Regions from separate parts of the Janthinobacterium sp. Ant5-2-1 genome, predicted to be linked through region 3. Evidence: predicted binding sites of a transcription regulator. Region 3 holds the regulator's gene; each other region holds the start of a gene.
What was found. The regulator FNR, encoded in region 3, switches genes on or off when oxygen is low (the NO sensors DNR and NnrR bind a similar motif). The targets are predictions, from matches to a motif close to TTGATNNNNATCAA.
Positions count from the first base shown of each region.

Region 1: a site for FNR is predicted at 5,551-5,564, ahead of ASN89_RS11910 (universal stress protein). Genes of this name have one in related genera too.
Region 2: a site for FNR is predicted at 5,717-5,730, ahead of ASN89_RS08045 (PAS domain-containing methyl-accepting chemotaxis protein). Genes of this name have one in related genera too.
Region 4: a site for FNR is predicted at 2,302-2,315, ahead of ASN89_RS07745 (universal stress protein). Genes of this name have one in related genera too.

Region 1 covers NZ_LNCE01000033.1:62,049-69,631, forward strand. The annotation lists gene ASN89_RS11875 (DEAD/DEAH box helicase) at 1-1,297, shown strand, start outside; gene otnI (2-oxo-tetronate isomerase) at 1,431-2,213, shown strand; gene ASN89_RS11885 (hypothetical protein) at 2,302-3,114, shown strand; gene ASN89_RS11890 (hypothetical protein) at 3,099-3,572, shown strand; gene ASN89_RS11895 (VOC family protein) at 3,656-4,075, shown strand; gene ASN89_RS11900 (TraR/DksA family transcriptional regulator) at 4,186-4,557, shown strand; gene phbB (acetoacetyl-CoA reductase) at 4,733-5,479, opposite strand; gene ASN89_RS11910 (universal stress protein) at 5,648-6,514, shown strand; gene ASN89_RS11915 (hypothetical protein) at 6,535-6,888, opposite strand; gene ASN89_RS11920 (glycine zipper domain-containing protein) at 7,085-7,583, opposite strand, start outside.
Region 2 covers NZ_LNCE01000021.1:60,623-68,205, forward strand. The annotation lists gene ASN89_RS08015 (helix-turn-helix domain-containing protein) at 1-354, opposite strand, end outside; gene ASN89_RS08020 (cytochrome P450) at 490-1,929, shown strand; gene ASN89_RS08025 (GNAT family N-acetyltransferase) at 1,965-2,426, shown strand; gene ASN89_RS08030 (nucleotide pyrophosphohydrolase) at 2,423-2,782, shown strand; gene ASN89_RS08035 (hypothetical protein) at 2,843-3,631, shown strand; gene bamE (outer membrane protein assembly factor BamE domain-containing protein) at 3,628-3,936, shown strand; gene ASN89_RS08045 (PAS domain-containing methyl-accepting chemotaxis protein) at 3,971-5,626, opposite strand; gene ASN89_RS08050 (DEAD/DEAH box helicase) at 6,068-7,583, opposite strand, start outside.
Region 3 covers NZ_LNCE01000049.1:25,967-33,549, forward strand. The annotation lists gene ccoN (cytochrome-c oxidase, cbb3-type subunit I) at 1-893, shown strand, start outside; gene ccoO (cytochrome-c oxidase, cbb3-type subunit II) at 909-1,523, shown strand; gene ASN89_RS16715 (cbb3-type cytochrome oxidase subunit 3) at 1,525-1,728, shown strand; gene ccoP (cytochrome-c oxidase, cbb3-type subunit III) at 1,721-2,641, shown strand; gene ccoG (cytochrome c oxidase accessory protein CcoG) at 2,646-4,028, shown strand; gene ASN89_RS16730 (FixH family protein) at 4,082-4,606, shown strand; gene fnr (fumarate/nitrate reduction transcriptional regulator Fnr) at 4,610-5,368, opposite strand; gene ASN89_RS16740 (response regulator) at 5,607-7,583, shown strand, end outside.
Region 4 covers NZ_LNCE01000021.1:424-8,006, forward strand. The annotation lists gene ASN89_RS07735 (enoyl-CoA hydratase) at 78-854, opposite strand; gene ASN89_RS07740 (MFS transporter) at 931-2,232, shown strand; gene ASN89_RS07745 (universal stress protein) at 2,370-2,807, shown strand; gene ASN89_RS07750 (murein transglycosylase A) at 2,840-4,069, opposite strand; gene ASN89_RS29285 (hypothetical protein) at 4,119-4,265, shown strand; gene apaG (Co2+/Mg2+ efflux protein ApaG) at 4,290-4,664, opposite strand; gene rpe (ribulose-phosphate 3-epimerase) at 4,831-5,505, shown strand; gene ASN89_RS07765 (phosphoglycolate phosphatase) at 5,505-6,221, shown strand; gene trpE (anthranilate synthase component I) at 6,468-7,583, shown strand, end outside.

The sequences.
Region 1 (7,583 bases), on a different contig from region 3:
CCCGATCCAGTCGCAGGCGATTCCCGCCGTGCTGGCTGGCGGCGACTTGCTGGCCGGTGCACAAACCGGTACCGGCAAGACGGCCGGCTTCACCCTGCCCGTGCTGCACCGCCTGTCGACGGACGCCAATGGCGCATCCATCACCAGCAACACCTCGACGCGCCCGATCCGCGCCCTGATCCTGGCCCCGACGCGCGAACTCGCCGCGCAGGTCGAGGAAAGCGTGCGCGCCTACAGCAAGTACACCAAATTGAACTCGACCGTGATCTTCGGCGGCGTTGGCATCAACCCGCAAATCAAGCAGCTCAAGCATGGCGTCGACATCCTCGTCGCCACGCCGGGCCGCCTGCTGGACCACATGGGCCAGGGCACGGTTGACCTGTCGAAAGTGGAAATCCTGATTCTCGACGAAGCCGACCGCATGCTGGACATGGGTTTCATCCGCGACATCAAGAAAGTGCTGGCAGTACTGCCGCCAAAACGCCAGAACCTGCTGTTCTCGGCCACGTTCTCGGAAGAGATCAAGGCCCTGGCCGACGGCTTGCTGAACAAGCCAGCCATGATCGAAGTGGCGCGCCGCAATTCGACCGTGGAAGTGATCAAGCAAAAGATCCATCCGGTCGACCGCGACAAGAAGCATCCGATGCTGTCCTACCTGATCAAGTCGAACAACTGGACGCAAGTACTTGTATTTACGCGCACCAAGCATGGCGCCAATAAACTGGTCGAACAGCTGGGCGCGGACGGTATCGGCGCCCTGGCCATCCACGGCAACAAGAGCCAGTCGGCGCGCACGCGCGCGCTGTCCGAGTTCAAGGATGGCACCCTGCAAGTGCTGGTCGCCACCGACATCGCCGCGCGCGGTATCGACATCGACCAGTTGCCGCACGTCGTCAACTACGACTTGCCGAACATTCCGGAAGACTATGTGCACCGTATCGGCCGTACGGGCCGTGCCGGCGCCAAGGGCGAAGCCGTGTCGCTGGTCTGCGTGGATGAGCACGAAATGTTGAAAGACATCGAAAAGCTGATCAAGCAAACCCTGCCGCGCGAAGTCATCGAAGGCTTCGAGCCCGACCTGAACGCCCGCGCCCAGCCTGTGCAATTGCGCAGCGGCACCGGCGGCCACCGCAACAACAGCCGCGCGCCAGCCGGCGCCGTCGTGCGCGTGAAAACCGGCGGCAGCGGCGCCAAGCCACGCAGCGCCGGCCCATCGGGCGGCGGTGGCGGCGGCAACCGCAGCGGCAATGCGCCGCGTTCGGCAGCCAATCACAGATCTGGCGGCCGCGGTCGTTAATACCCGCGGGTAAGCGCATATCGCAGCAATCAAAACCGTTCCAGAACTTGTTTCTGGAACGGTTTTTTCATGCCCGCCACCAATTGCCGATTTGGGCTAGGATAGTGTCCATTGCCCTCACCTGCGTGCCGCCATGCCGAACTTCGCTGCCAACCTCAGCATGATGTTTACCGAACTGCCCTTCCTCGACCGCTTTGCCGCCGCCAGGGAAGCGGGCTTCGATGCCGTCGAATTCCTGTTCCCCTATGCCGTCGAGGCGCGGCAGATTGCCATGCGGCTGGAACGCCACCAGCTGCAGCTGGCCGTCTTCAACTTTCCGCCCGGCGACTGGGAACACGGCGAACGGGGCATTTCCTGCGACCCGCGCCGGGGCGAGGAATTCCGCAGCAACGTACAGCTGGCCCTCAACTATGCGCTGGCGCTGGGGGCGAAGCAGCTGCACTGCATGTCCGGCATCGTGCCGCCCGGCATGAGCCTGGAACGGGCGCGGCAAAGCCTGATCGGCAACCTGCAATTTGCGGCCGACGCCTGCCGTCCGCATGGCATCAACGTGCTGATCGAGCCGATCAACCACCACGACATGCCCGGTTACTTTCTGAACCATAGCCAGCAGGCGGCCGACATCATCGCCGACTGCCAGCGCAGCAATATCTTCCTGCAGTACGACGTTTATCACATGCAGCGCATGGAGGGCGAGCTGAGCAACACCATCCGCGCCATGCTGCCCCTGATCCGCCACATCCAGATCGCCGACACGCCGGGCCGCCACGAACCGGGCACGGGCGAGATCAACTACCGCCACGTGTTCAAGCTGCTGGACCAGGTCGGCTACGCAGGCTGGGTCGGCTGCGAATACCGCCCCGCCAGCGACACCGTTACCGGACTGGGCTGGCGCGAGCAATTGACGGGCGCCTGATCGCAGCCTGCTTGCGCCCGCACAAGGCGGGTAGCGCAGGCCGGCACGACAATACCTTTCCATACAGTATTTCCTGTCGAGAGGTGACGTGTCCGCCCTGCCCGCCCGCCATCGCCGCGCCCTTTATCTTTGCATCCACCTCTGCCTGGCTGCCGTGCTGTGCGGCTGCGCCACCGCGCGCCCCGAGCTTGCGCAAGTGCGCGCCCTGGCCGCCGGCAACGAGGCCTTGAGCGCCTTCAGCGAACTGTCGCAACGCCACGTCGACAGCTACCAGCGCGCCCGCCCCTATCTGTCGCCCGCCGAAGACGCGCGCGAACGCCTGCTCGATGCGCAGCGCCGCGCCGCGCAGGCGGACGCCGCGCGCCTGGCGCAGGCCGTGCGCCTGTACCTGCAGGCTCTGGGCCGGCTGGCCGATGCCGACGCGTACGACGTGCGGCCGGAACTGGCCGGCGCCGGCGCCGCCCTCCGCGCCTGGCCGGGCAGCGGCATCGACGACCGCCATGTGAGCGCCTACACTTTGCTGCTGCAACAACTGTCGCGCCTGAGCGGCGAGGCCAGCCAGCAGACACACCTGGCACAAGTGCTGCACGATGGCGACGCGCCGCTGCAAGCCCTGCTGGCCGCGCTCGACAGCTTGCTGGCGCTGTACGACAAAAGCGGCGACAACGAGCGCGACATGGTGCTGGGCTTGCTCGACGTGGAAATCGCGTATGCGGACACGCCGCAGCAGCGCCTGCTGGCCGTGCTGGCGAAAAACATGCAGCAAAGCAAAACCGAGGAATACCGCCTGGCTGGCTTGCGCCATACCCTGGCGCGCCGGCAACTGGCGGCACTGGGGCGCGAACACGCCCGGCTCGCCGCCACCCTCACCACCACGGAGGCAAGATGGACGGATCGGTAGGCAGGAGCAACAACAGCGAACGCCGCGAAGCGGCCCTCAGCAGCGCCATGCGCGTCGAGCAACTGGCCGACAGCCTGTCGCAGGCGGCCGTCACCCTGCACGGCGCCGTCATGCGCGCCATCCGCAAGCGCGCCAGCCAGGGCGCCGACGGCATCAGCCACAGCCAGGCGCAAGCCGTCTTCGCCCTGGAAGTGGCCTTGCGCCAGCAAGCCAACCAGCTGTATGCCGATGCGGCCGGACACACGGTGGCGGGCCTGGAAACGGCGCAGCGCCAGCTCAGCGGCCTGCTCGACACGGTGCGCCTGCGCATCGCCCGCAACGACGACGTGCGACACTGGATCAGCCTGGCGACGAGCTTGTTGCACCTGGGCAGCGCCGTGCTTGCAGGCAATCCCGAACGCATCCTCAGCACCCTGGGCAAGGTGCGTGAGCGGCTGCAAGAGATGGCGCCGGAGTGATTGAAATCGGCCGGCGAGCGCCTATACTGGGACCTCCCCGCCTGGCAATCGTGCCTGCGGGGCGATGACCAGAGGAGACCAAGATGCGTATCGAACCGTATTTGCAATTCAATGGAAACTGCGCGCAAGCGCTCGAATACTACCGCCAGCACCTGCATGGCACCGACTTGTGCCTGATGCCATTTCGGGGCACGCCGGGGCAGGAGCAAGTCAAGGAAGACTGGTATGACAAGATCATGCACGGCTCCGTGCAGCTGGGTCCCACCATGCTGATGGGCTCGGACGGCGGCTGCACCGAGGATGGCGCCAAGGGCATGAGCGGCTGCTCGGTCTGCCTGACCGTCGATACACCGGAAGAGGCGGAGCGGGTCTTCGCCGCACTGGCGCGTGACGGCGCCATCCAGATGCCCATGGAAGAAACGTTCTGGGCCAAGCGCTTCGGCATGCTGAAAGACCAGTTCGGCGTCGCCTGGATGGTCAACTGCCTGAAAGAGCCAGCATAGAACGGCCGCTGCCAGCCTGCGCCGCGTCAAACGCGGCGCGGGTGGTAGCGCAAGCAGAGCCGCCAATCTTGGACTACCATGATGGAAGTAACCTCTACCGGGTGATGGCCATGAATGGATTGCCGCAAGACCAGCTGCAGCGCCTGCAAGGCGTGCTGGAGCAACGCAAGCTGGCGTTGCTGGAACAGATCGAGAACGAAGCGGCCGAAGCGGACGCGCGCGCCTCGCTGCTCAATGAAGTCGAAGCCTCGCCGGCCGACAATGCCAGCGTGCGCACCTTGAACGCCCTCGTCAGCGAAGCGGCCGAGCACAACCTGGCGCAGCTGGCCATCATCAAGCACGCGCTGGCCAGGTTTGCCGATGGCAGCTACGGCCTGTGCGACAACTGCGGCGAAGCCATCGGCCTGTCGCGCCTGAACGCCCGCCCCGAAGCACGGCTGTGCATCGATTGCCAGACGCGGCTGGAAAAAAGCCAGCGCTGACTAACACGCTGAGCACCATGACGGCGGCGCAACAACAAAGGGCAAGGCATCGCTGCCCTGCCCCTGTATTACAGCGTGACTGCCATTGCCTGACGTCCGCCGCCAACGTCTGTGCGCCGACTGGGTGGACGGGTCTCCTCTACTGCCATTGCCTCTGTGCAAGCTGTACGCTTGCTTAACTCATGTGCTGTCCGCCATTGATGGCGATGTTCGCGCCCGTGACAAACGCGGCCTCGTCCGACGCCAGGTAAGCGACCAGGGCCGCCACCTCGTCCGGCTCGCCCAGGCGGCCCAGGGGAATTTGCGGCAGGATCTTCGTTTCCATGATATCGGCCGGCACGGCCGTCACCATCTGCGTACGCAGGTAGCCGGGCGAGACCGTGTTGACGGTGATGCCGTGTCGCGCCACTTCCAGCGCCAGCGCCTTGCTGAAGCCATGCACGCCCGCCTTGGCGGCCGCGTAGTTGCACTGGCCAAACGCGCCCTTCTGGCCATTGACGGACGAGATATTGATGATGCGGCCCCATTTATGTTCGAGCATCGGTTCGAGCACCTGCTTGCTCATGTTGAACAGGCTGTCGAGATTGGTACGCATGACCTCGGACCAATGCGGCAATTCCATCTTGCGCATGCTCTGGTCGCGCGTGATGCCGGCGTTGTTGACCAGCACGTCGATGCGGCCGAACTGCGCCAGCACGCTGGACACGGCCTCGCTGCAGGCAGTGAAATCCGTCACGTCGAGGGACAGCGGATGAAAATAATACTGCTGCGCCTGCTGCTCGTCGAGCCAGCTTGCCACCCGCGCATTGCCCGGCGTATGCGCGGCCACAACGGCAAAGCCCGCCCCATGCAGGCGGCGGCACAAGGCCGTCCCCAGGCCGCCCATGCCGCCCGTGACCAGCGCTACTTTTTGCTCCTTCATGACTGTCTCTCCCCGCTTGTTATGGTTGTTCTGCGTGGCATCAAGTGTAGGAGCAGTTTTTATAGCCAGCCTTGCGCCAGATCAAGTGCTCAGTCTGATGCAGTCGTGCGCGGCCGGCACCCCGGACTGTGCCAGAATGGCCGCTACTGCACAGCGAGAGGACAGGCCATGACATACAAGACCGTATTGCTCCACATCGACGACAGCGCCGGGCGCGCCGCCCGCATCGAAGCGGCGGCCAGCATCGCCCAGGCTTGCGGCGGCCACCTGACGGGCGTGGCGCTGACGGGCGTGTCGCGCCTGCTGTACCAGAACCAGCCCGACCTCGATGCGGACCCGAACCTGAGCTTGCATCTGAATTTCCTGCGCGACCGGGCCACGCGCGCCCTCGACGGTTTTGAAGCGCAAGTGCGCGCGGCCGGCGTCGCTTCGTTCGAACAGCGCGTGCTCGACGACGAGGCGGCGGGCGGCATCAGCCTGCTGGCCCGCTACGCGGACCTGGTCGTGATCAGCCAATACAATGCCAAGGATAAATCGCCGTCCGTGATGCGCGACTTTCCCGCCTATGTGCTGCTGCATTCGGGCCGTCCCGTGCTGATCGTGCCGTATGCGCCGCCGCTGCCCCTGCTGGCGCCGCCGGCAGCCGCCCGCAATGTGCTCATTTCCTGGAATGCCAGCAAGGAAGCGAGCCGTGCCGTGAGCGCCGCCCTGCCCCTGCTGCAGCGCGCCGGGCAAGTCCACGTGGCCATCTTTGACGCCCAGGTGCATGCCGCCGAGCACGGCGAACAGCCGGGCGCGGAACTGACGCAATACCTGGCGCGCCACGGCGTGGAAGCGCGGCTGCATTTGCTCGATGGCGGTGGCGTGCGGCGCGGCGATATCGGCGAAGCGCTGCTGTCGCAGGCTGCCGACCTGTCGGCCGACTTGCTGGTGATGGGAGCGTATGGCCATTCGCGCCTGCGCGAAACCATCCTCGGTGGCGTCACGCGCACGATTCTGCAAAGCATGACGATCCCCGTGCTGATGGCGCACTAGGGATTATTCAAAGGGGCAGGCTAGCCGCCCTGCCAGGGCTGGCTGCGGATCTTCGCCACCTGGCGCTGCGCCAGCCACTGCCACAGCTGCAGGGCGTCGTCCTGCGGCAGGGCCGACATGTGGCGCGGCGTGGCCAGGGCGATTTCGCAATCGCGGTCCGACCATTCCTCGAAAGTGACTTCGCCTCCGCTAGCGACCTCGACCTGATACATCAAGCCATCATCGTAGCCGAAGCGCAACAGGACGGCGGCCGGGCTGCCGTCCGGCGCGCCACCACGGTAGACCTCGGCCAGCGCATCGGCCAGCTGTGCCGGCGAGGGCGCGCAGATGTCGCGCCCATCGGCCCGTGTCAGAATGAACCATGCCTGTGTCATGACGCGACCTCCTATTCATACTCGTTAGCATGCGAGGCAAGTACTACAGGCAGTCACCTTGGTCCAGTGTCACTTGGGGCGCGCGGAAACTATCCCTGTCGGCATTGTTTACCAATAATTACGAATACTAACAAGGATCATACCTAAATTTCATGCAGCGCGGAATTTATGCATATTCCACGGCTGGTGCGCCGGTTCACGCCACCAGCACGGGTATGCTGAGCGGGTCGAAATCATGCCAGTCGCCATTGGCGATCGTGCCTTCCGCTTCCTCGATATGCTCGGCGCCCAGCCGGTGCAGCGCCTCGAGCGCCCGTTCGCGCTCGTCGGGACCGCCCAGCGCGACGGCGATCAGCATGCCCGGATGACGGGGCTGGCGGCGGTTTTCGCCATTCCCCTCGCCATTTTCTTCGGACTCGCCCGCATCCTTCATCTTGTTGAAACTGTAGAGCGAACCCACGTGGGCGCCCACCAGCGCTCCCACCACCGGGCCCAGCGGCCCTGTCGCCAGGGTGGTGGCCGCGCCGATGCCCGCACCCACGGCAGCCCCGACGGCCACGCCTTCGGCGACGCCCTCCGGCGTCTCTTTCGCGCCCGGCGACATGTCGCGGTCGCCGCCGAGCGCATGCAAGTCGTGCTGACCCGGCTGGTTGACAAAGAAGGAACTGATGCGGCTATCGGGAAAGCCCGCCTGG
Region 2 (7,583 bases), on a different contig from region 3:
GGCATCCATCGATACGCCCGTCAACGCATGCAGGGCGGCCGGATAAAACATCACGATAAACGAATGCACTGGGCCGGGGTTGTAGCTGACCAGCGGATACGAACGGGGACCGCCGAACAGCGCGGGCGGCATGCGCACGTCCGGCAGCGACAGTCCCGGCGCGGCCGCTTCCACGTCGCCGGCGACGGTCCAGATGATGCTGCACATGGGCGCGGCGGGAAAGCGGTTCAGGCGCTGGGCCGGCGGCAACGGTGCGCAGCCCGTGGTGTCGCGCACGAGGAAAGCGCGCACGCAGGACGCCAGCGCGGTGCGCGGCGCGATCAGGCGGCTCAAGGGTGTAGGGGCGGCAGGCATGGCGACGATTGTACCGGCAATTTCTGGCCGCGCACGATGTCGTATTCATTCAATACAAGCGGGCCGCAATCGCGTAGAGTGTGGCCATTATTGCAAGCAATCCGCGTACTTTCACCGTATCGACAGGAGATGTTCATGCCGCCACTCGACCACGCCGCCGCGCCCGCCACCACCGCGCCGCTGCGCCAGATCCGCCACTTGCCGGGGCCATTCGCCCTGCCCATCGTCGGCAACAGCCTGCAAATCAAGCTCACGCGCATCCACCGCGACGTGGAACAGTGGGTACGGCGCTACGGCCCCTACATGCGCGCCTGGTTCGGCCGCACCCTGGTGCTGGTGGTGGCCGACAGCGAGGCCGTCGGCGCCGTGCTGCGCGACCGGCCCGACGGTTTTCGCCGGCCCTTGAGCAGCTCCATCGTCTCCGACGAAATGGGCGGCGTGCCCGGCCTGTTCCTGGCCGAGGGCACGGAGTGGCGCAACCAGCGCCGCATGGTCATGGCCGGCATGGCGCCCGGCGCCATCAAGGCGTATTTTCCGGCGCTGGTGACGGTGGCGCAGCGCCTGCAACGGCGCTGGCATCTGGCCGCCACGCAAGGCCAGGTGATCGACCTGGACGGCGACCTGAAACGCTACACGGTCGACATCATCGCCGGCCTGGCCTTCGGCACGGAAGTCAACACGCTCGAATCGGGCGAAGACGTGATCCAGCGCCACATGGACGACATCCTGCCCGCCGTGGCGCGGCGCAGCCTGTCCATGTTTCCGTACTGGCGCTATGTCAAGCTGCCCGTCGACCGCCGGCTGGACCGCGACGTGGCGGCCCTGTCCGCCGCCGTGGCCGACCTGGTGCAGCAGGCGCGCACGCGCATGGCGCACGACCCGGCGCGCCGCGAGCGTCCGCCCAACCTGCTCGAAGCGATGATCGCCGCCGCCGACCTGGAGGGCAGCGGCGTGACGGACCGCAACGTGGCCGGCAACGTGCTGACCATGCTGCTGGCGGGCGAGGATACGACGGCCAATACCGTGTCCTGGATGATCTATCTGCTGCAACGCCATCCGCACACCCTGGCCCGGGCGCGCGAGGAAGTGCGGCGCCTGGCGCCCGACGTGGCCGGTTTCACGATCGAGCAGATGGATAGCCTCGACTACCTGGGCGCCTGCGCCAGCGAAGCCATGCGTTTGAAACCGGTGGCGCCCTTCCTGCCCGTCGAGGCGCTGCGCGATACGGTCATCGGCGATATCGCCGTGCCGGCCGGCACCCTCGTATGGTGCGTGATGCGCAACGACACGGTGTCCGATGCGCACTTTCCCGACGCCCAGGCCTTTCAGCCCGAGCGCTGGCTGGAAGGCGGCGAAGCGAACAACAAGCGCGCTGCGATGCCCTTTGGCGCCGGCTTGCGCACGTGCCCGGGCCGCTACCTGGCCTTGTTGGAAATCAAGATCGCCATGGCCATGCTGCTGGGCAGCTTCGACATCGCCGGCGTCGCCACGCCCGATGGCGGCGAGGCGCAGGAACTGATGGGTTTTGTCATGTCGCCCATCGGCCTGACGATGCGCCTGGCGCGGCCGCAGTGATACCATGGGGAATATCTCATTCACTTGACTTCCCCATGACCATCCGCCTGGAATCGCCGCAGCAAGCCGACGTGCAAACCCTGATCGCCGAGCTTGATGCCTATCAACAGACCCTGTATCCGGCCGAGTGCGTGTATTCGCTGGACCTGGCGTCCGTGCCGTCCGATACCCTGCTGTTTGCCGTCGCCCGCGATGCGGCAGGCGCGGCGCGGGCCTGCGGCGCCATCGTCGTCACGCCCGATTTCGGCGAAGTCAAGCGCATGTACGTGCACCCGGACAGCCGCGGCCTGGGCCTGGCCAAGCGCCTGCTGGCCCTGCTGGAAGAACAGGCGCTGGCGCGCGGCTGCCGCTTGCTGACGTTAGAGACGGGCATCCACCAGCCCGAAGCCATCGCCCTGTACGCGCGCCATGGCTACCAGCGGCGCGGACCGTACGGCGACTATCCCGACGATCCGTTCAGTGTCTTCATGGAAAAACCGCTGCAGGTGGCGGCATGAACGCGCCAGCCGACAGCCTGCTCGACATGCGTACTCGCCTGCGCGCCTTTGCCGCTGAACGCGACTGGGACCAGTTCCACACGCCGAAAAACCTGGCCATGGCCCTGTCCGTGGAAGTGGCGGAACTGGTCGAGCACTACCAGTGGCTGCCCACGGGCGCGGATGCCGAACTGGACGAAGCCAAGCGCACGGGCATCCGCCATGAACTGGCCGACGTGCTGATGTATCTGGTGCGCCTGGCCGACAAGAGCGGCGTCGACCTGCACGCGGCCGTGCTGGAAAAGATGGAACTGAACGCGCAGAAATACCCGGCGCAGCAGGTGCGCGGCGATGCGCGCAAATACAGCGAGTACTGAGCGAATACTGAGACAGCCACCCGTGCGTGGCTGATGCGCAAAAAAGCGTAGCATCAAGCCATGCGTACCTATCACCCTCTCCTGCTGGCGTTGCTGCTCCATGGCCCTGCGACCCTGGCGCAAACCGCGCCCGTGCCGCAAGTCAAAGTGGACGCCACGCGCGACCCCGTCGATAAATCCTACCGCAAGATGCTGCAGGGCGTGGACCGCTTCGAGCGCGACCATGCGCTGGCGCCGCAGGCGGTGCTGCGCTTTCGCTTGCTGCCGCGCCAGCCCGGCGTGGACATGACGGGCGTGCGGCTGCGCATCGCCGGCGACACCGTCAGCATCCCCCTGCCATTGGCCGAGGACAACAGCTTTGCCCCCGTGCGCAATGCGCAAGCGGCGCGCGAAGACGCCGTGCTGATCGCCAACCGCAAGGCCACCACCATGAGCTGGCGCGCGCAAGTGATCACGCCCGGCTTGCCGCCCGGCACGCGGCGCCTGGGCGACTTGCGCCTGGAATGCCGCGCCGGCATGGATTCCGGCCTGATCTCGAACGACCCGCAAATCATCGCCTGGCTGTCCAGCATGCTCTACAGCACCGACAAGGTCTGTTCCGAACCGGACGGCAATTATCTGTTCTTCACGGACCGCCCCCTGTTCGGCGTGACTCTCGTGCATGGCGAGCGCAGGGTTTCGCTACCGCTCAAGATGCTGTATGCGGGCGGCGAGCAGACCCCTGCCTCGCTGCCGTATTGTGATTGCCAGGTCTTGCTCGACCGCACGTATTACGCGCCCCTGTGGGATAGCAGCTGGCCCGACGATACCCTGCTGGAATTTAACTATATGGACGAGGTGGCGCCATGAAGTGGCTCGCTGTCTTCGCGCTGGCGCTGCTGGCCGCCTGCTCCGGCACGCGCGCCTTGCAGGCAAGCAAGAACGTGCCTTACGCAACCCTGGAGCAGACGGTGCAGGTCGGCAGCAGCACGCGCGAACAGGTACGCGCCGCGCTGGGAGAGAGCACGTCCATCCGCTTCGACAGCGGCAATGAAGTGTGGATGTACACCTACCCGGCCGCCTCGGGCGCGCAGGGGGAATATGTCATCTTGTTTGGCGGGGATGGGGTGGTGAAGAAGGTGCGCAGCGGAGAGGTGTACCGGGTACCGAAGTAAATCCCGCCAACGGTGCGCTGGCGGGATAATTGTCTTAGCGTGCCTTCAGCAAGGCCCGTGACGCCACGCCCGCCCCCACGCTGCGGCCCACGCCGGCCGTCTTGCGCTTGGGCGAGGCCTTCAGTTTGAAGATGCCGATCGACTGGGCCACGCTGTCGGTGCGCTGCGCCAGGCTGGTGGCGGCGGCAGCCGCCTGCTCCACCAGCGCCGCATTCTGCTGCGTGATGCCATCCATGTGGATGACGGCCTGGTTGACTTGCCCGATGCCCTGATTCTGTTCGCGCGTGGTCGAGGAAATCTCGTCCATCACTTCCGTCACGCGGGCTACCGAGGCGATCACTTCCGTCATGGTGGCGCCCGCATTGCTGGTCAGCACGCTGCCCGCATTCACGGTGGCGATCGAATGGTCGATCAGGTTTTTCACCTCTTTCGCGGCCGTCGCCGAGCGCTGCGCCAGGCTGCGCACTTCGCCCGCCACGACGGCAAAACCACGGCCGTGTTCGCCCGCGCGCGCCGCTTCCACGGCCGCGTTCAAGGCGAGGATATTCGTCTGGAAGGCGATGCCATCGATGAGGCCGATGATGTCGAGAATCTTGCGCGACGAGGTGCTGATCTCGTCCATCGTGGTGACCACTTCGCTGACGATGGTGCCGCCCTTGGCCGCGACGGTGGACGCCTGCGCCGCCAGCTTATTGGCCGTGTCCACGTGGTCGGCGCTGTTTTGCACGGTCGACGTCAGCTCTTCCATGCTGGCCGCCGTCTGTTCGAGGCTGGAGGCCTGCGATTCCGTGCGGCTGGACAAGTCCATATTCCCCGTGGCGATTTCCGCCGTGGTGATGCGGATATCCTCGAAGTTGGCGCGCACGTCGCCAATGATGCTGTGCAGGTTGATGTTGGTCTGGCGCAAGGCCGCCATCAATTGGCCCATGTCATCGTCGCGCACCTTGTCGATGACGCCCGTCAAGTCGCCGCCAGCCATCTTGCGCGCCACCGTGATGGCCTCGCCCAGCGGTGCGACGAGGGAATTGTGCAGGTGGGCCCAGAAATACAGCATCAGCGCCACGGCGGCGGCGGCAGCGCCGCTGAGCCAGCTGCGCGTGGCCGTGCTCGTGTCGCCGTCGATATTCCACACGGCGCAGCCGAGGATGGCCAGCACGACGCCAAAGACGATGCAATGCAGGGCCAGGTCTTGCGACAGGGTCAGCTTGCGCCACTCGGCCAGCTTGGCGGCCCAGCCCTGGCGCACGACGCGGCCATTGCGGATCGCCAGCTTGGCGCTATTGCCGTCTTTAAAACTTTTATACAGGGCTGCCGCTTCGTTGATCTGCTCGCGCGTAGGCTTGGTGCGCACGGACATATAGCCGATCGGGCGGCCGTTTTCGATGACGGGCGTGATATTGGCGAAGACCCAATAAAAATCGCCATTCTTGCAGCGGTTCTTGACCATGCCGGTCCATGGCATGCCGGTCTTGATGGTATCCCACAGGTCGGCAAACGCTTCGGCCGGCATATCGGGATGACGCAGGATATTCTGTGGCGCACCCAGCAGTTCCATTTCTGAAAAACCGCTGACTTCAATGAAATACTGATTGGCGTAATTGATATTTCCTTGTAAATCCGTCGTGGAAACAATCGTCATGCCTTCATTTAATACGTATTCATTTTGCGTGATAGGCGTATTGACCCGCATCTTCGCTCCTCTATTTTTTTCAACTAGCATAACAAAAACATAAAAACAATATACCACATCAAGCACCCATGATATATCGCCCGGGCGACAGTGATACTGGTCAAATAATTTAATAAAAGCCAATTCATTTATGTTTTATAATTTACTTTGATTCAACTTGATTGATTTTATTGAATGTAAAATTCAAATTGCGCGCAGATACAATAATTAATAAAAAATTATGCATTGACGCAGCAGCCAATAAATACGGCGTATGCGCCGATAAAAAGACGCAGATGAACTGGCGCAATGGCCGGCACGTGGCGACGCCTGCCGCCAACAATAACGCGGCAACAATATTCATTTCTTGAGGGAAAATAAAAACTGGCGCGAATGCGCCAGTGGGGGATGTGTCTCCAATCCGCGACACAGGCGCCGGGGAGGCGCCCGTGCAGGGATTGCTTACTTAAATGTTTTGCGCGGCGACTTCGGACGCGGTGGCGCAGGCTTGCGCTCCGTCGTGCCGTCATCAAGGCTGATGCGCAGTTTCTGGCCCGAGACCACGACCGATTTCAGGTGGTCGAGGATTTCCGGCGGCATGCCTTCCGGCAGGTCCAGCACGCTGTAGTTGTCAAAGATATCGATGCGGCCGATATGCTTGGCTTCCAGGTTCGCTTCGTTGGCGATAGCGCCGACGATGTTACTTGGCGTCACGGCGTGCTCGCGGCCCACTTCGATGCGGTAAGCCGTCACGCCTGGGCGTGGACGTTCCTTCTTCGGCGCGCGCGGCGCAGGGGCTGCGTCGCCCGCATCCGCTGGCGCATCCTTGAACGCTGGCGCGGACTTGGCGGCGAACGGCTTGCGCGGCGCGGCTGGCGGCGCCAGGTCCGGCGCGTCGCCGTCGCGGCTGATGCGCAGCTGCTGGCCCGCGACCCACACGGTTTTCAGCTGGTCCAGCAATTCTTTCGGCATGCTGTCCGGCAAGTCCAGGACGCTGTAGTCGTCATAGATTTCGATGCGGCCGATGTTTTTCGAATCGATGCCCGCTTCGTTGGCGATGGCGCCGACGATATTGCCTGGTTTCACGCCATGCTGATGACCGACTTCGATGCGGAAGGTCTGCATGCCGGCATCGGCTGGACGTTGGATGCGTTCTTTTTTCGGGAAGGCCGGGCGCTCGCCACGGTCGCTGCGCTCGTTACGGTCGAAGCGGTCGCCCCGTTCCGGACGGTCGTTGCGCTCGAAGCGGTCTTGACGCACAGGACGGTCGTCTTGCCACGTGGCTTGCTCGCGCGCCTTGTTCTTGTCCAGCAGCAGCGGCGTATTGCCACGCGCCATCTTCGCCAGGGCGGCGGCGATTTCGATGGCGGGAATGTTTTGTTCGCGTTCGAAATCTTCGATCAGCGACTGGAACTGTTCCAGTTCGCCCAAGGCGAGGGTTTCGCTGATCTGTTCCTTGAACTTGGCGATACGTACGTCGTTGACGGCCTGGATCGTCGGCAGTTCCAGCATGCCGATCGGCTGGCGGGTCGAACGTTCGATGGCTTTCAATAAGTTCTTTTCACGCGGGGTGATGAACAGGATCGCTTCGCCGCTGCGGCCGGCGCGGCCCGTGCGGCCGATGCGGTGGGTATAGCTTTCCGGATCGTGCGGCACGTCGTAGTTGACGACGTGGCTGATGCGCTCGACGTCCAGGCCGCGGGCGGCCACGTCGGTTGCCACGAGGATGTCGATCTTGCCGTCTTTCAACTGCTGGATCGTGCGCTCGCGCTGGGCTTGCTGGATGTCGCCATTGATGGCGGCAGCCGAGAAGCCACGGGCTTGCAGCTTGCCGGCCAGCTCTTCCGTGCCCAGCTTGGTGCGGGCGAAGATGATCATGCCGTCAAACGCTTCCGCTTCCAGGATGCGGGTCAGCGCGTCGAGCTTGTGCATGCCCGACACCAGCCAGTAGCGCTGGCGGATGTTGTCGGCCGTGCCC
Region 3 (7,583 bases):
TCATGCCAGCCTCGTTCACCAAGTCGTATTCCGCCTATGCGGGCGTGCAGGACGCCATGATCCAGTGGTGGTACGGCCATAACGCGGTGGGTTTCATCCTCACCGCCGGCTACCTGGGCATGGTCTACTACTTCATCCCGAAACAGGCCGAGCGCCCCGTGTACTCGTACCGTCTGTCGATCGTCCACTTCTGGGCGCTGATCTTCACCTACATGTGGGCGGGTCCGCATCACCTGCACTACACGGCATTGCCTGACTGGACGCAATCGATCGGCATGGTCTTCTCGCTGGTCCTGCTGGCACCAAGCTGGGGGGGCATGATCAACGGCATCATGACCCTGTCGGGCGCCTGGCACAAGCTGCGCACCGACCCGATCCTGAAATTCATGATCGTCTCGCTGTCGTTCTACGGCATCGCCACCTTCGAAGGTCCGATGATGTCGATCAAGACCATCAACTCGCTGTCGCACTACACCGACTGGACCGTTGCCCACGTGCATGCGGGCGCCCTGGGCTGGGTGGGCTTCATCACCATGGGTTCGATCTACTACCTGCTGCCGCGCCTGGCTGGCCGCACGCAGATGCACAGCACGCGCCTGGTCGACGTGCACTTCTGGGTGGCCACCATCGGCATCGTGCTGTACATCGCCGCCATGTGGATCGCCGGCGTGATGCAGGGCCTGATGTGGCGCGCGGTCAATCCGGACGGCACCCTGACCTACACCTTTGTCGAGAGCGTGAAAGCGACGTATCCGTACTACGTGGTGCGCGTGGCCGGTGGCCTGCTGTACCTGTCGGGTATGTGCATCATGGGCTACAACACCTGGATGACCCTGCGCGGCAGCAAACTCCCCGTCGCCCGCATTCCGGAACTGAACGCGGCGCACGCCTGATAGGAGCGAAAGCAAATGAAATTTTCACATGCATGGATTGAGAAAAACCCCTGGCTGCTGATCGCCCTGGTCACGGTGGTGATCAGCATCGGCGGCGCCGTCGAGATCGTCCCCCTGTTCTTCCAGAAGAGCACGACGGAACCGGTCGCCGGCCTGAAGCCGTATTCGCCGCTGCGCCTGGCGGGCCGCGACATTTACGTGCGCGAAGGCTGCTACAACTGCCACTCGCAGATGGTGCGTCCGCTGCGCGCGGAAACGGAACGCTATGGCCACTATTCGGTCGCCGGCGAGTTCGTCTACGACCGTCCGTTCCAGTGGGGTTCCAAGCGCACGGGGCCCGACCTGGCCCGCGTGGGCGCCCGCTACAGCGACGAATGGCACCGCACGCACTTGAACAACCCGCGCGACGTGGTGCCCGAGTCGAACATGCCGTCCTACCCCTGGCTGGCGAAGACCAAGCTGGTGCCTGACGAAATCGTGCCGAAGATGCGCGCCCTGAAACGCCTGGGCCAGCCGTACAGCGATGAAGAGATCGCCGCCGGCCCCGCGCAGCTGCAGGACAAGACGGAAGAAGACGCCCTGGTCGCCTATCTGCAAGGCCTCGGTACATTAATCAAAACAAGGAATTAGCATGGCAATCGAAAACCTGTTTGACAGCGCCAGCAGCGTCATGACGGTGGTTTCCTTTACGACGTTCGTGGGCATCCTGTGGTGGACGTTCAGCCGCAGCAACAGCGACTTCGACGCGGCGGCGCGCCTGCCGTTCGCCGACGACGCGCTCGACTATCCGGCCGAGGCCGAGATGAATCTGGCGAAGGAGCATCACCATGGCTGACTTTACCAATGGCTTCTGGAATATCTACATCATCGTGCTGTCCCTGCTGGGCATCATCGGCTGCGGCGTGCTGCTGTACTCGCAGTCGAAAGTGAAAGTGGTCGCCGGCGCCCCCGCCGACGGCACCACGGGCCACGTCTGGGACGAGGACTTGAAGGAACTCAATACGCCGATGCCGCGCTGGTGGATGTGGCTGTTCTACATCACCATCGTCTTCGCGCTGGCCTACCTGTTCCTGTATCCCGGCCTGGGCAACTATGCCGGCAGCCTGGGCTGGAAATCGACGGGCCAGTACGAGGAAGAGCTGAAGAAGGCGGAAGCCGACTACGGCCCCCTGTTCAACAAGTACCTGAGCCAGGACTTGAAAACGGTGGCCGCCGACCCGCAGGCGCAAGCCATCGGCCAGCGCCTGTTCCTGACCTACTGCGCGCAATGTCACGGTTCGGATGCGCGCGGCAACAAGGGCTTCCCCAACCTGACGGACAAGGACTGGCTGTATGGCGGCGAACCCGACATCATCAAGACCACCATCCTGCACGGCCGCAATGGGCAGATGCCGCCGATGGGCGCCGCCCTGGGCTCCGAAAAGGATGTCGAGAACGTGGCCCATTATGTGCTGAGCCTGTCCGGTTCGACGTCGGATCCCGTCAAGTCCGTGCTGGGCAAGGCCAAGTTTGGCGCCTGCATGGCCTGTCATGGCGCCGATGCAAAGGGTAACCAGATGCTGGGCGCACCGAACCTGACGGACAAGGTCTGGCTGTACGGCGGCAGCGCCGATACCATCATGGAAACCGTACGCAAGGGACGCAGCAACACCATGCCGGCCTTCAGCGATTTCCTCGGCGAATCCAAGGTGCACGTGCTGTCGGCGTATGTCTGGAGCCTGTCGAATCCCCAGACGCCCGTGAAATGATGTAATGGAACCTCAAGTCATCAAGATGTATGCGGCCCGCGAGCAAATCTACCCTCGCGAGGCCAAAGGACGCTACGCTACCTGGCGATGGGTATGCGTATGGCTTACCCAGCTCGCGTTCTACGGCTTGCCGTGGTTGACCTGGAACGGCAGGCAAGCCCTGCTGTTCGACTTGACCACGCGCAAGTTCTACATTTTCGGCGTCGTGCTGTGGCCCCAGGATTTCATCTACCTGGCGGCCCTGCTGATCATCTGTGCGTATTTGTTGTTCCTCGTCACGGCCATTGCCGGGCGGGTGTGGTGCGGCTTCTCTTGCCCGCAAACGGTATACACGGAAATCTTCCTGTGGGTCGAACGCCGCATCGAGGGCACGCGCAGCGCGCGCATGGCCCTCGACAAGCAGGGTCCTTCCGTGCGCAAGGCGTTCAAGAAGACGGCCAAGCACCTGGTGTGGGGCGCCATCGCCCTGTGGACGGGCTTTACCTTTGTCGGCTACTTCACGCCGATCAAGGAACTGGCGCAGTCGGTGACCACCTTGAATTTCGGTCCCTGGGAATGGTTCTGGGTCTTGTTCTACAGCCTGGCAACCTACGGCAACGCGGGCTGGCTGCGCGAGCAGGTGTGCAAATACATGTGCCCCTACGCGCGCTTCCAGAGCGCCATGTTCGACCAGGACACCCTGATCATCACCTACGATGCCAAGCGCGGCGAACCACGCGGCGCCATGAGCAAGAAGGCCGGCAACAACGACAAGCTGGGCGATTGCATCGATTGCACCCTGTGCGTGCAGGTGTGTCCGACCGGCATCGATATCCGCAACGGCCTGCAGTATGAATGCATCGGCTGCGCCGCCTGCGTCGATGCCTGCAACAGCGTGATGGACAAGGTCGAGCGGCCGCGTGGCCTGATACGCTACAGCACCGACCATGCGATGGAAAACAACTTCAATTCGAAGCAGATACGCCAGCGCGCCATGCGTCCGCGCGTCCTGATCTACACTTCCATCCTGGCCCTGATCATCATCGCCGTATGTACCTCGCTGGCCCTGCGCACGCCCCTGAAAATGGACGTGATCCGCGACCGCGGTTCGATGGGGCGCGAAGTGGAAGACGGCATGATCGAAAACGTCTACCGCCTGCAGATCATGAACACGTCCGAGCAAAGCCAGCATTTCAAGATCAGCGCTACCGGCTTGCCGGGCCTGACCTTGCTGACGCGCGAAGAAGTGACCTTGCAACCGACGGAAACGCTGGGCTGGCCGATCCGCCTGCGCGTGCCGCACGGCGTGGGCGAAAAGGGCTCGAACAAGATTGCGATCGAATTGCAATCGCTGGACGACCCGTCGCTGCATGTGCGTGAAAGCGCGGTCTTCATCGTGCCGCGTTAATGCAGGAAGGTCGGTCCCCGCACGGGGACTGGCCGTTTAAAAGGAGAAATACCATGTCCGACAGTCTGAAACTGCAGCCTCGCGTTGCACCGTGGTACAAGCATCGCTGGCCATGGCTGCTGATGATCGGTCCCGGCCTGTCCGTGGTCGTCGGCAGCTTCATGGGCTATATCGCGTTTACGCAGCCCGACGCGCTGGTGGTGGGCGATTATTACAAGCAGGGCAAGGCCATCAACCAGGATTTGAAGCGCGACACGATCGCCAGCGACCTGGCCATGGATACGAGCCTGGCATACGACGTGGCGTCAGCGCGCCTGACCGGTTCCGTGCACAGCTTCGGCAAGGCCTATCAGGCTCCTTTGCAGCTGCACCTGGCGCATGCGACCTTGCCGGAAAAAGATATCAAGCTGCTGGTGCAACCCGATGCGGCCGGCAATTTCTCGGTCGCGCTGCCGATGCTCGAGCGCAGCCGCTGGCAAGTGCTGGTGGAAAACGACAAGCGCGAGTGGCGCCTGTCCGGCATCTGGACCTGGCCCGTGCAACGCAGCATCGCGCTGCATGCCGACGAAGAACTGTAAGCCTTATTTACAGACGTCCGTGCCTGCCGTAATGGCTTTTAACTTGGCCGGCTGCAAGATCTCGATCTCGCGGTTCGAGACGCGCAGCCAGCCCTCCTTCTTGAATTTGGACAATAAACGGCTGACGCTTTCGATGGTCAGGCCCAGGTAGTTGCCGATTTCCTCGCGCGACATGCGCAACTGGAAATTGCTGCCCGAATAGCCGCGCGCTTCATAGCGCGACGCCAGGTTGACGATGAAGGCGGCAAAGCGCTGCGTCGCCTGCATATTGCCCAGCAACAGCATCACGCTTTGCTCGCGCGTGATTTCCTGGCTCATCATGCGGTGAAAATGACGCAGCAGGGTCGGCATATTGCCCAGCAATTGTTCCAGGCTGGAAAACGGGATTTCACACACTTCGCTGTCTTCCAGCGCCACCGCATTACAGTGGTGGCGGTCGGCGCTGATGGCGTCCATGCCCAGCAGTTCGCCGGCCATCTGGAAACCCGTCACCTGCTCTTCGCCACCGGGATTGATCTGGTACGTCTTGAAGTGCCCCAGACGGATCGCGTACAGGTTCTGGAACGAGTCGCCGATGCGGAACAGCGAGGCGCCGCGCACGACCTTGCGGCGGCGGCCGATGATCTGGTCCAGCCTGTCCATGTCGCCCATATCGAGGCCCATCGGCAGGCACAATTGATGCATGCTGCAGGTCGAGCATCGCGCACGCAACGCTTCCACGTTCACTGTGGGCAAGGTTGGAGTGAGGAGCGCTTCAGTCATGTCAGTACCTTTTAGAAAATGCAACAACAAGTTTACTGCATAAGGGTTGCCGTGTGCCAATTTCACCGCAATTTCGGCGAATAAACGACGTCCAGCCTTTAATTATATGGCAACATCGTCAAAAGCCCATGCGGGAAGGGCCATTTGCGCGGCGGCGCTTGCCAAGCTGGGGTATTGATAGGAAAATTCCTGACAGCATTATCTGCCGCCTGTGCCGCCCGGTACTGAAAAGGAAATCATGAAGCCTCTCGGCATCAAAGCAAAAGTCGCGCTGGCCACCAGCCTGACCTCGATCGCCATGATCGCGCTGGTCACCATGATCCAGGTGCAGCACATGCGCGACGACTTCACGCGAGTACTGCTGAGCCAGCAGTCATCCCTGATCAGCCGCACTGCTGCCGAGCTCGACGACAAGCTGGGCATGCTGCTGCAGATCGTCACCCTGACGGCCAGGCAGCAGCCGCCGGAATTGATCGCCCAGCCCGCCCAGTTGCGCGAATACTATTCGCGCCGCTCGATGCTGGTGCTGTTCGACGACGTGCTGGTGCTCGACGCGCAGGGCGCCGTCGTGGCCGACATGCCGGAAGTGGCGGGACGCGCCGGCATCAACGTTGCCGAACGCGAGTATTTCCAAACCGTCCTGCGCACGCGCCAGCCCATGATCACCGAACCGATGCTCGGCAAATCGAGCGGCATGCCCATCGTGCAGATGGTGGCGCCCGTGCTGGCCGCCGATGGCCAGGTGGCCGGCGTGGTGATCGGCGTGCTGCGCCTGTACAAGGACAACCTGCTGGGGCGCCTGCGCTCGGAAAAGATCGGCAAGAGCGGCTATTACTTCATCCTCACGCGCGGCGCCGTGCCGCGCTACGTGCTGCACCCCGATACCAGCCGCTTGCTGCAGCCGCGTCAGCCGAACGCCAACCTGACGACCACCCAGTTGCTGAAGGAAGATGGCGAAGGCAGCATGGTCAGCACCAACAGCCGCGGCATCACGGCCGTCAACAGCTTCAAGCGCCTGAAATCGGTGAACTGGCTGCTGGCCACCTCGCTGCCCGTGGCTGACGCCTTCGAGCCGTTCGATGGCGTGCTGTACCGGCTGGTGCTGTGGAGCATCCTCGCTTCGCTGCTGGCCGCAGCCGTGCTGGGCTGGGTCACCGTGCGCCTGCTGTCGCCACTGGTGCGCCTGCGCGACACCCTGCTGGCCCTGCGCACCAGCGGCAGCCGTTTCACCCCCGTGCCGGTGCAGCAGCGCGACGAGATCGGCGAACTGACGGAAGCGTTCAACGGCCTGATGAGCGAACGCGACCGCCTGCAGCAGGAACTCGAATCGCGCGCGGCCGAGCTGGAACAGGAGCGCGACCGGGCCGAGGCGGCCAACCGCGCGAAGAGCGATTTCGTGGCCAACATGAGCCATGAAATCCGCACGCCCCTCAATGCCGTGCTGGGCATGGTGTATTTGCTGGGCAATACCAGGCTCGACACGGAACAGCGCAAGTATCTGACCATGGTCAGAGTGGCGGGCCAGTCGCTGCTGGGCATCCTCAACGACGTGCTCGACTATTCGAAGATCGAGGCGCGCCGCATGGAATTGTCGCCCGTCGAATTCGACCTTGACGAAGTCATGAATACCCTGGCCACGACGATGACGATGAATGCGGGCGAAAAGGAGCTGGAACTGGCCATCGCCGTCGAGCCCGACGTGCCGCGGCGCCTCGTGGGCGACGCCCAGCGCCTGCAGCAAATCCTCGTCAACCTGGCCGGCAACGCCATCAAATTTACCGAGAGCGGCGAAGTGGTGGTGGCCGTCAGCCTGGCCGAGAGCGAGAGCGGCCGCGCCTGGCTGCGCTTCGAAGTGCGCGACACGGGCATCGGCATGACGGAACTGCAGCAACAGCAGCTGTTTTCCGCGTTTTCACAGGGCGACCAGAGCATCACGCGGCGCTTCGGCGGCACGGGCCTGGGCCTGGCCATCAGCAAGCAGCTGATCCACATGATGGGCGGCGAAATCGCCGTCGCCAGCAGCGAAGGCAAGGGCAGCCGCTTCTGGTTCAGCGTGCCCTTCGAGATGCTGGCGCAGCCGGCAGAAACGCGGCGCACGCCGGCCCTGGGCCAGCTGCGCCTGCTGGTGGCCGACGACAACCGCACCACGCGCGAACTGATCGTCAAGCTGATCGAGGCGTGGGGCTGGCTGGCCGACGAAGTGGACTCCGGCTTT
Region 4 (7,583 bases), on a different contig from region 3:
CAACCTTCTTTTGCTCCCCGTTTTTACTCTGCAACACCATGTTTTGTGTGCGTCGTTTTGCGAGGAGGCGAATCATATCAAAGACCGTCGAAGTTTGGCAAGCGTTTTTCCAGGAAAGCGTGCATGCCTTCTTTTTGCGCCGGCGTACCGAAGGCGGCCTGGAACAAACGGCGCTCGTAGGCGACGCCATCGGTCAAGGTGGTTTCAAAGGCGCGGTTGACGCAATCCTTGATCATCATGGCAACCGAGGTCGGCATGGCGGCGATGCTCTTGGCGGCGGCGAGGGTTTCTTCCAGCAATTTATCGGCCGGCACCACGCGCGACACGAGGCCGATGCGTTCCGCCTCGGCGGCATCGATGGTGCGCGCCGTCAGCAGCAGGTCCATGGCCTTGGCCTTGCCGATGGCGCGCGGCAGACGCTGCGTGCCACCCGCGCCTGGCGTGACGCCAACCTTGATTTCCGGCTGGCCGAACTTGGCGCTGTCGGCAGCAATCAGGAAATCGCACATCATGGCCAGTTCACAGCCGCCACCGAGCGCATAGCCGGCCACAGCGCCCACCACCGGTTTGCGCACGCGCAAGATATGCTCCCAGTTGCGGCTGATGTAGCCCTGGGTATAGGTATCCGGGTAGGTGTAGTCGGCCATGGCGGCGATGTCGGCGCCGGCGGCAAACGCTTTTTCGCTGCCCGTGAGGACGATGCATCCGATATTGTCGTCGGCGTCGAACTTCAGCAAGGCGTCGCCCAGCTCATTCATCATGTTCTCATTCAAGGCATTGAGCGCCTTGGGGCGGTTCAGGCGGATGACCGCCACTTTGTCCTGGATATCGATGATCAGGTCTTCGTATTGCATAGTGTCTCCTCTCGATGAACGGTGCAACGATTGTAGCGGCTAACGGCAGCGGCGCGGCAGGTGCGCTGCTATTATTGTGAGCCCGATCTTTTTTATCGAGCGGCATATTTTCTCCTACCTCTTCCAGTATTGCGCCCACTACCTGCGCGGCGACGGCAGCGCCGCCAGCGTCAATTTCCGCCGCCTGTGGTTCAGCAACGGCCTCAATTGCTTCGGCGCCCAGATCACCTCGCTGGCCTTGCCCCTGTGCGCGGTGCTCTTGCTGCACGCGACGCCGGAACAGATGGGCGCGCTGGTTGCCCTGCAGGCGCTGCCGTTCGCCCTCTTCGGCTTGCCTGTCGGCGTGCTGCTGGACCGGCGCAGCAAGCATCCGATCATGCTGTTCAGCGAAAGCATGTCCGGCCTGGCCCTGGCCAGCGTGGCCGTGGCCTACTGGTGCGGCGTGCTGTCGATGCCATGGTTATATATAGTGGGCTTCATCATCGGCACGGGCTTCGTCGTCGGTGGCGGCGCCGAACAGGTGTTTCTGACTTTCCTCGTGGGCCGCGATGGCTTGATCGATGCGCAGTCGAAATTTGCCGCCACCGAATCGGCTTCGCGCCTGATCGGTCCCGGCCTGGCCGGCGTACTCGTGCAAGTGCTGTCGGCGCCCGTCGCCATCCTGTGCACGGCCTGCGGTTATCTGATTTCCGTCTGCAATTTGCGCGCCATGAGCGTGCGCGACCCGCGTCCCGCACCGTCAAGCAAGCACGCCTTGCGCGACATCGCCGACGGCTTGCTGTTTGTCTGGCGCGAACCGCTGCTGCGCGCCCTGGCCTGGGGCGCCGGCATCTGGCACTTCCTGTTCTACGCCAGCATGGCCTTGACGGTGCTGTTCGCCACGCGCGACCTGGGCATGAGCCCGGGCGTGCTGGGCATGACGCAGATGCTGGGTGGCGCCGGCGTCTTGCTCAGCGCCTTCATCGTCAAACCGTTGACGAAGCGCTATGGCGCCGGCCGCACCATCCTGATCGGCCTGGCATCGACTTCGCTCTGCTTTGCCCTGACGCCAACGATTCCCGCCGCGCTGTTCGGCAGCGCAGCGGCCAGCGCCGTGGCGTATGCCATCTTGATGTTCTTTTTCGATTGCGGCGTGATGCTGTTCTTTATTCCCTACCTGGGCTTGCGCCAGAAAGTCACGCCCGACCCCATGCTGGGCCGCATGACGTCGACCATGCGCTTCCTGACGGTGGCGACGGCGCCGCTGGGCGCGCTGGCGGCCGGCTGGGTGGCGGAACATTTTGGCGTACGCAATGGCCTGACCTGCATCGCGGCCGGCAGTATTGTGTTGACGGTGGCCATGGTGTGGAGCACACCGCTGCGTAGCGTGCGCACCTGAAGCGATGAACGGGAATACACTGGCAAAAGATTGCCTTGGCGACACTATTCACGCCAAAGCCTGTGAGGTTTGATTTACATCAAGGTTTTAATTGATGCAAATCCATAAGCTGTCTTACATCACTTGAGGAGCACGCTATGTTTAACACCATCTTATTTCCCACCGACGGCTCGCCGTTGTCCGACAAAGCCGCCGAGACCGCCCTCGCCTTCGCCCAATTGAACAAGGCCAAGCTGGTCGCCATCAGCGTGGTGCAGCCGTTCCCGTTCTCGCCGATGGCGGACGGCGGCATCGTGCTCGACGCCAGCCTGTATGAACAGCAGATGCAGGAAGCGTCGCAGCGCGCCATCGACAAGATCGGCGCGGCGGCAAGCGCCGCCGGCGTGCCGTTTGAAGGCGTGGTCGCCGTGTCGCCAAGCCCGCACGACGAAATCGTCAATGCGGCGCAAACCTACCATTGCGACATCATCCTGATGGCTTCGCATGGCCGCAAGGGCTTGAACAAGCTGTTCGTGGGCAGCGAAACGCAAAAAGTGCTGGCGCATACCCATTTACCAGTCATGGTCCTGCGCTAAGTTACACCACGAACTGCCCGGCGACGCTTTCCCTAGCGCGCCGGCGCCTGCTTCGGCAGCAGCACCCACACGGCGCCGCTCTGCTTCATGCGGCCCGCATTCTCGGCCGCTTCGGCGCCAAAACCAAAGAAGTAATCGACACGGATAGGCCCGCGAATGGCGCCGCCCGTATCCTGCGCCATCACCAGACGCTGCATGGGAATCTCGCTATTGGCTTGCGTGGTGGCCAAAAACACGGGCGCACCTAGCGGCAAAAAGCGCGAATCGATGGCCACCGAACGCTGCGGCGTCAACGGCACGCCCAACGCGCCCTTCGGCCCCACTTTCGGATCAGGCAAGCGCTCTTCCTTGAAGAACACATAGCTGGGATTGGCGTTGAACAATTCATCCTTGCGCGTGGGGTGGCCGGCGATCCACGCCTTGATGCCCTGCGCGGACGCCTGACTCAGGGTCAGCTCGCCCTTGTCGACCAGGTAGCGGCCGATCGATTTGTAGGGATGGCCATTTTGATCCGCGTATGCCACGCGCACGGTTTCCTGCGTATCGGTCAGCTGCACGCGCCCGGATCCCTGCACTTGCAGGAAGAAGGCTTCGACTTCGTCATCCACCCATAACAATTCCTTGCCCGTGACGGACGTGGCGCGCTCGATGTCGGCGCGCGTCGCGTACGGCACCACCTTCTTGCCGACCAGCTTGCCCCGCAAGCGCATGTTCTTCAATTCCGGATACACGCCGGCCAGGTCGACGGTGACCAGGTCGTCGGGCACCTTGTACAGCGGCGTCTGGTATGGACCGCCCCGCTTGCGCGCGCCGTGCAGCAGCGGTTCGTAATAGCCCGTCACGAGGCCGGTGCTGGCGCCATCGGCCGTGATGACTTGATTGGGCACAAAGAAAGTCTCGAAAAACAGGCGGATGGCCTTGTCGCTGTCGGCATTCACCTGGCGCGCGATCGTGCACGACTCCTTCCAGTCCGGCCGTTTGACCAGCACGCCGCATGACGCCATGAACGCTGGCCAGGCGGCGCGCATGTCGTCGCGGGCCCAGCCAGGCAAGGCGGCAAACTTGGCGGGCACGAAGGTGGGGGCTGCCGCATCCGTGACATCCTTGGCGTCGGCCGGCTTGGCCGGAACCGGCTTGACGACAGTCGGGGCAATCGCCGGCGCCTTCCCAGTCGCGGCGACTGGCTCTGCCGGCGGCGTAGTACAGGCGGACAGGACAAGCGCGACGGCGCCGATTGAAACGGGTAGACTACCGCGTGTCAACAGACGGCGGGTAAATACTAAGCTGCGGGTAAATAACATAGGGGTGCGTATGTGGATCTTGATGATAGAGGCGCTGGTAGCGTTCTTCTTGCTGGCATTTATAGTCTGGTGGACCATGTATTCGGGTAAAAAACCCGCACCGCCTGCACGCAAGCAGCTCGGCGAAGAACAGGACAGCACCGAAAAACTGAAGTAAGGGGGCGCAAGCCCCCGCGTTGCATCAATGCAGGGTGCGCGGCACGGACAGCACGAACTCGGGAATCGGCGCTTCGAACTGATGGCCATCTTCGGCCACGCAGAAATACTCGCCGTGCATCGAGCCTTGCGGCGTGCCCAGCATGGTGCCGCTCGTGTATTCGAACTGCTCGCCCGGCTGCAGCAGCGGCTGGTGGCCGACGGCGCCCAGGCCGCGCACCTCTTCCACCTTGTTGTTCGCATCCGTGATGACCCAGTGGCGCGAAATCAGCTGCGCGCCAGCCGTGCCCGTGTTGACGACGCGGATCGTGTAGCTGAACACGTGCCGCCCCTGGTCCGGTGCCGATTGCTCGGGCAGGTATTGCGTCTTGACCGTTACCGTAAATTCATAAGTCGCCATCATCATTCCTATTCAGACATTGCCAGTCGTATTGTGTGTCGCGCGCGACGCATAGACCATCGCGCGATGCGTATTCTGTGTTTCATCGTGCTTCAATAAGGCATGGTAGCGGCGTCAAGCGTAAAATAGCGCATCTTCGCATTTTCTATCCTTTGGCTACTCCACCATGACTACATTCCGTATCGCTCCCAGCATCCTGTCCGCCGACTTTGCCCGCCTGGGCGAGGAAGTGCGCAACGTCGTTACCGCCGGCGCCGACATCATCCACTTCGACGTGATGGATAACCATTATGTGCCGAACCTGACCATCGGCCCGCTGGTGTGCGAAGCGATCCGCCCGCACGTGCAAGTGCCCATCGACGTGCACCTGATGGTCAAGCCTGTCGATCGCATTATCCCGGATTTCGCCAAGGCTGGCGCGAACATCATCACCTTTCATCCGGAAGCGTCGGATCACGTCGACCGTTCCTTGCAGCTGATCCGCGACAATGGCTGCAAATCGGGCCTGGTATTCAACCCGGGCACGCCGCTGCACTACCTGGAACACGTGATGGACAAGATCGACATTATCCTGATCATGTCCGTCAATCCAGGCTTCGGCGGCCAGTCCTTCATTCCGCACGCGCTGAAGAAAATCGCCGAAGCGCGCCGCATGATCGACGAATCGGGCCGTGACATCATGCTGGAAGTCGACGGCGGCATCAAGATCGACAACATCGCCGCTGCCGCTGCCGCCGGCGCCGACACCTTTGTCGCCGGTTCGGCCATCTTCGGCAAGCCCGACTACAAGGCCGTCATCGACGCCATGCGCGCCGAACTGGCAGCCGTCAAGGGCGCCTGATGCAAGCGGGCACGGTGAAAGACCACGTACTGGCCGGCGTGCGCGCCGCCATCATCGACCTCGATGGCACGATGCTCGACACCGTGCCCGATTTCCATGTCGCCATCAACGGCATGCGCGCCGAGCTGGACCTGGCGCCCATCAGCGCCGACGCCATCAAGCTGATGGTCGGCAAGGGCTCGGAAAACCTGATCCGCACCGTGCTGGCGCTCGACTTCGATGCGGCCGGCGTGGAACAGCGTTTCGAGCAGGCGATGGACGGCTACCAGCGCCACTACCTGGCCATCAATGGCCAGTTCAGCACCCTGTATCCGGACGTGGAAGCGGGGCTGGCGGCAATGAAGGCAGCGGGCTTGCGCCTCGCCTGCGTCACCAACAAGCCGATCGCCTTCGCCCTGCCGCTGCTGAAGCAGAAGAAACTCGATGGGTATTTCGAGATCGTCTACGGCGGCGATTCGCTGCCCAGGAAAAAACCGGACCCGATGCCGCTGCTGCAAGTGTGCGCGGACTTCGACCTGGCGCCCGCCAAAGTGGTGGCCATCGGCGACTCATCGAACGACGCGCAAGCGGCCCGGGCTGCGGCTTGCCCCGTATTGACGGTACCGTATGGCTACAACCACGGACACTCTATACACGATACCGATTCCGATGGTATAGTAAATACGCTGCTCGAAGCGGCAGATTTTATTAGCATGCACAACAGACCAGCATACTGACCAAACCCAACACCATATCGTGAACACGTTTCTCATCAAAAAACACAATGTCACCCAAACCGGCTCGATTGAGGCCTGGCTTTGGCGACGCTGGCAATCCTGGCAGGCCTAAGGGCCGAGCCGTGTAAGATTGCTGTCGGCTGCACGCGCGCATTTGCGTACCGTATGCAGCGGCAGGTTTTTTGATAACCCACCGCAGGGCTAGTGCATCGTGCACATGCGTACCCTGGCGGCATGGAGAGACACATGACCGAACTCGAATTCAAATCGCTGGGCCAGCAAGGCTACAACCGCATCCCCCTGATCGCGGAAGCCTTTGCCGACCTGGAAACCCCGCTCACGCTGTACCTGAAACTGGCGCAGACCCAGCAAGGCGGCAAGAATACCTTCTTGCTCGAATCCGTCGTCGGCGGCGAACGCTTCGGCCGCTATTCCTTCATCGGCTTGCCCGCCACGACCGTGTTGCGCAGCTACGGCAGCCACACGGAAATCGTCAAGAACGGCGTCGTGATCGAAGAGCACGAAGGCAATCCGCTCGACTTCATCGAACAGTACCAGTCGCGCTTCAAGGTGGCCCTGCGTCCCGGCATGCCGCGCTTCTGCGGCGGCCTGGCCGGCTACTTCGGCTACGACACTGTGCGCCACATCGAGAAAAAACTGGCCGGCGGCGCGCCGAAGGATGACCTGAACCTGCCCGACATCCAGCTGATGGTGACGGAGGAACTGGCCGTCATCGACAACCTGTCCGGCAAACTCTACCTGATCGTCTACGCCGACACGGCGCAGCCCGAGTCGTTCAGCAAAGCGCGCCAGCGCCTGAAAGACTTGCGCATGATGCTGCGCCGCGGCGTCGATGCGCCCGTCACCAGCGCTTCCGTGCGCACGGAAACCATCCGCGATTTTGCCAAGGAAGACTACCTGAAGGCCGTCGCCAAGGCGCACGAATACGTGATGGCCGGCGACTTGATGCAGGTGCAGATCGGCCAGCGCATCCGCAAACCGTATGTCGATTCGCCGCTGACCCTGTACCGCGCCCTGCGTTCGCTGAACCCGTCGCCGTATATGTACTTCTATAATTTCGGCGACATGCAGATCATCGGCGCCTCGCCCGAGATTTTGGTGCGCAACGAGAACACGGCCGACGGCGGCAAGAAGGTCACCCTGCGCCCCATCGCCGGCACGCGCCCGCGCGGCGCCACGCCGGAACGCGACGCCGAGCTGTCCGCCGAGCTGCTGGCCGATCCGAAAGAGATCGCCGAGCACGTGATGCTGATCGACCTGGCGCGCAACGACATCGGCCGTATCGCCGAAACAGGCAGCGTCCACGTCACCGACCGCATGGTCATCGAAAAATACTCGCAC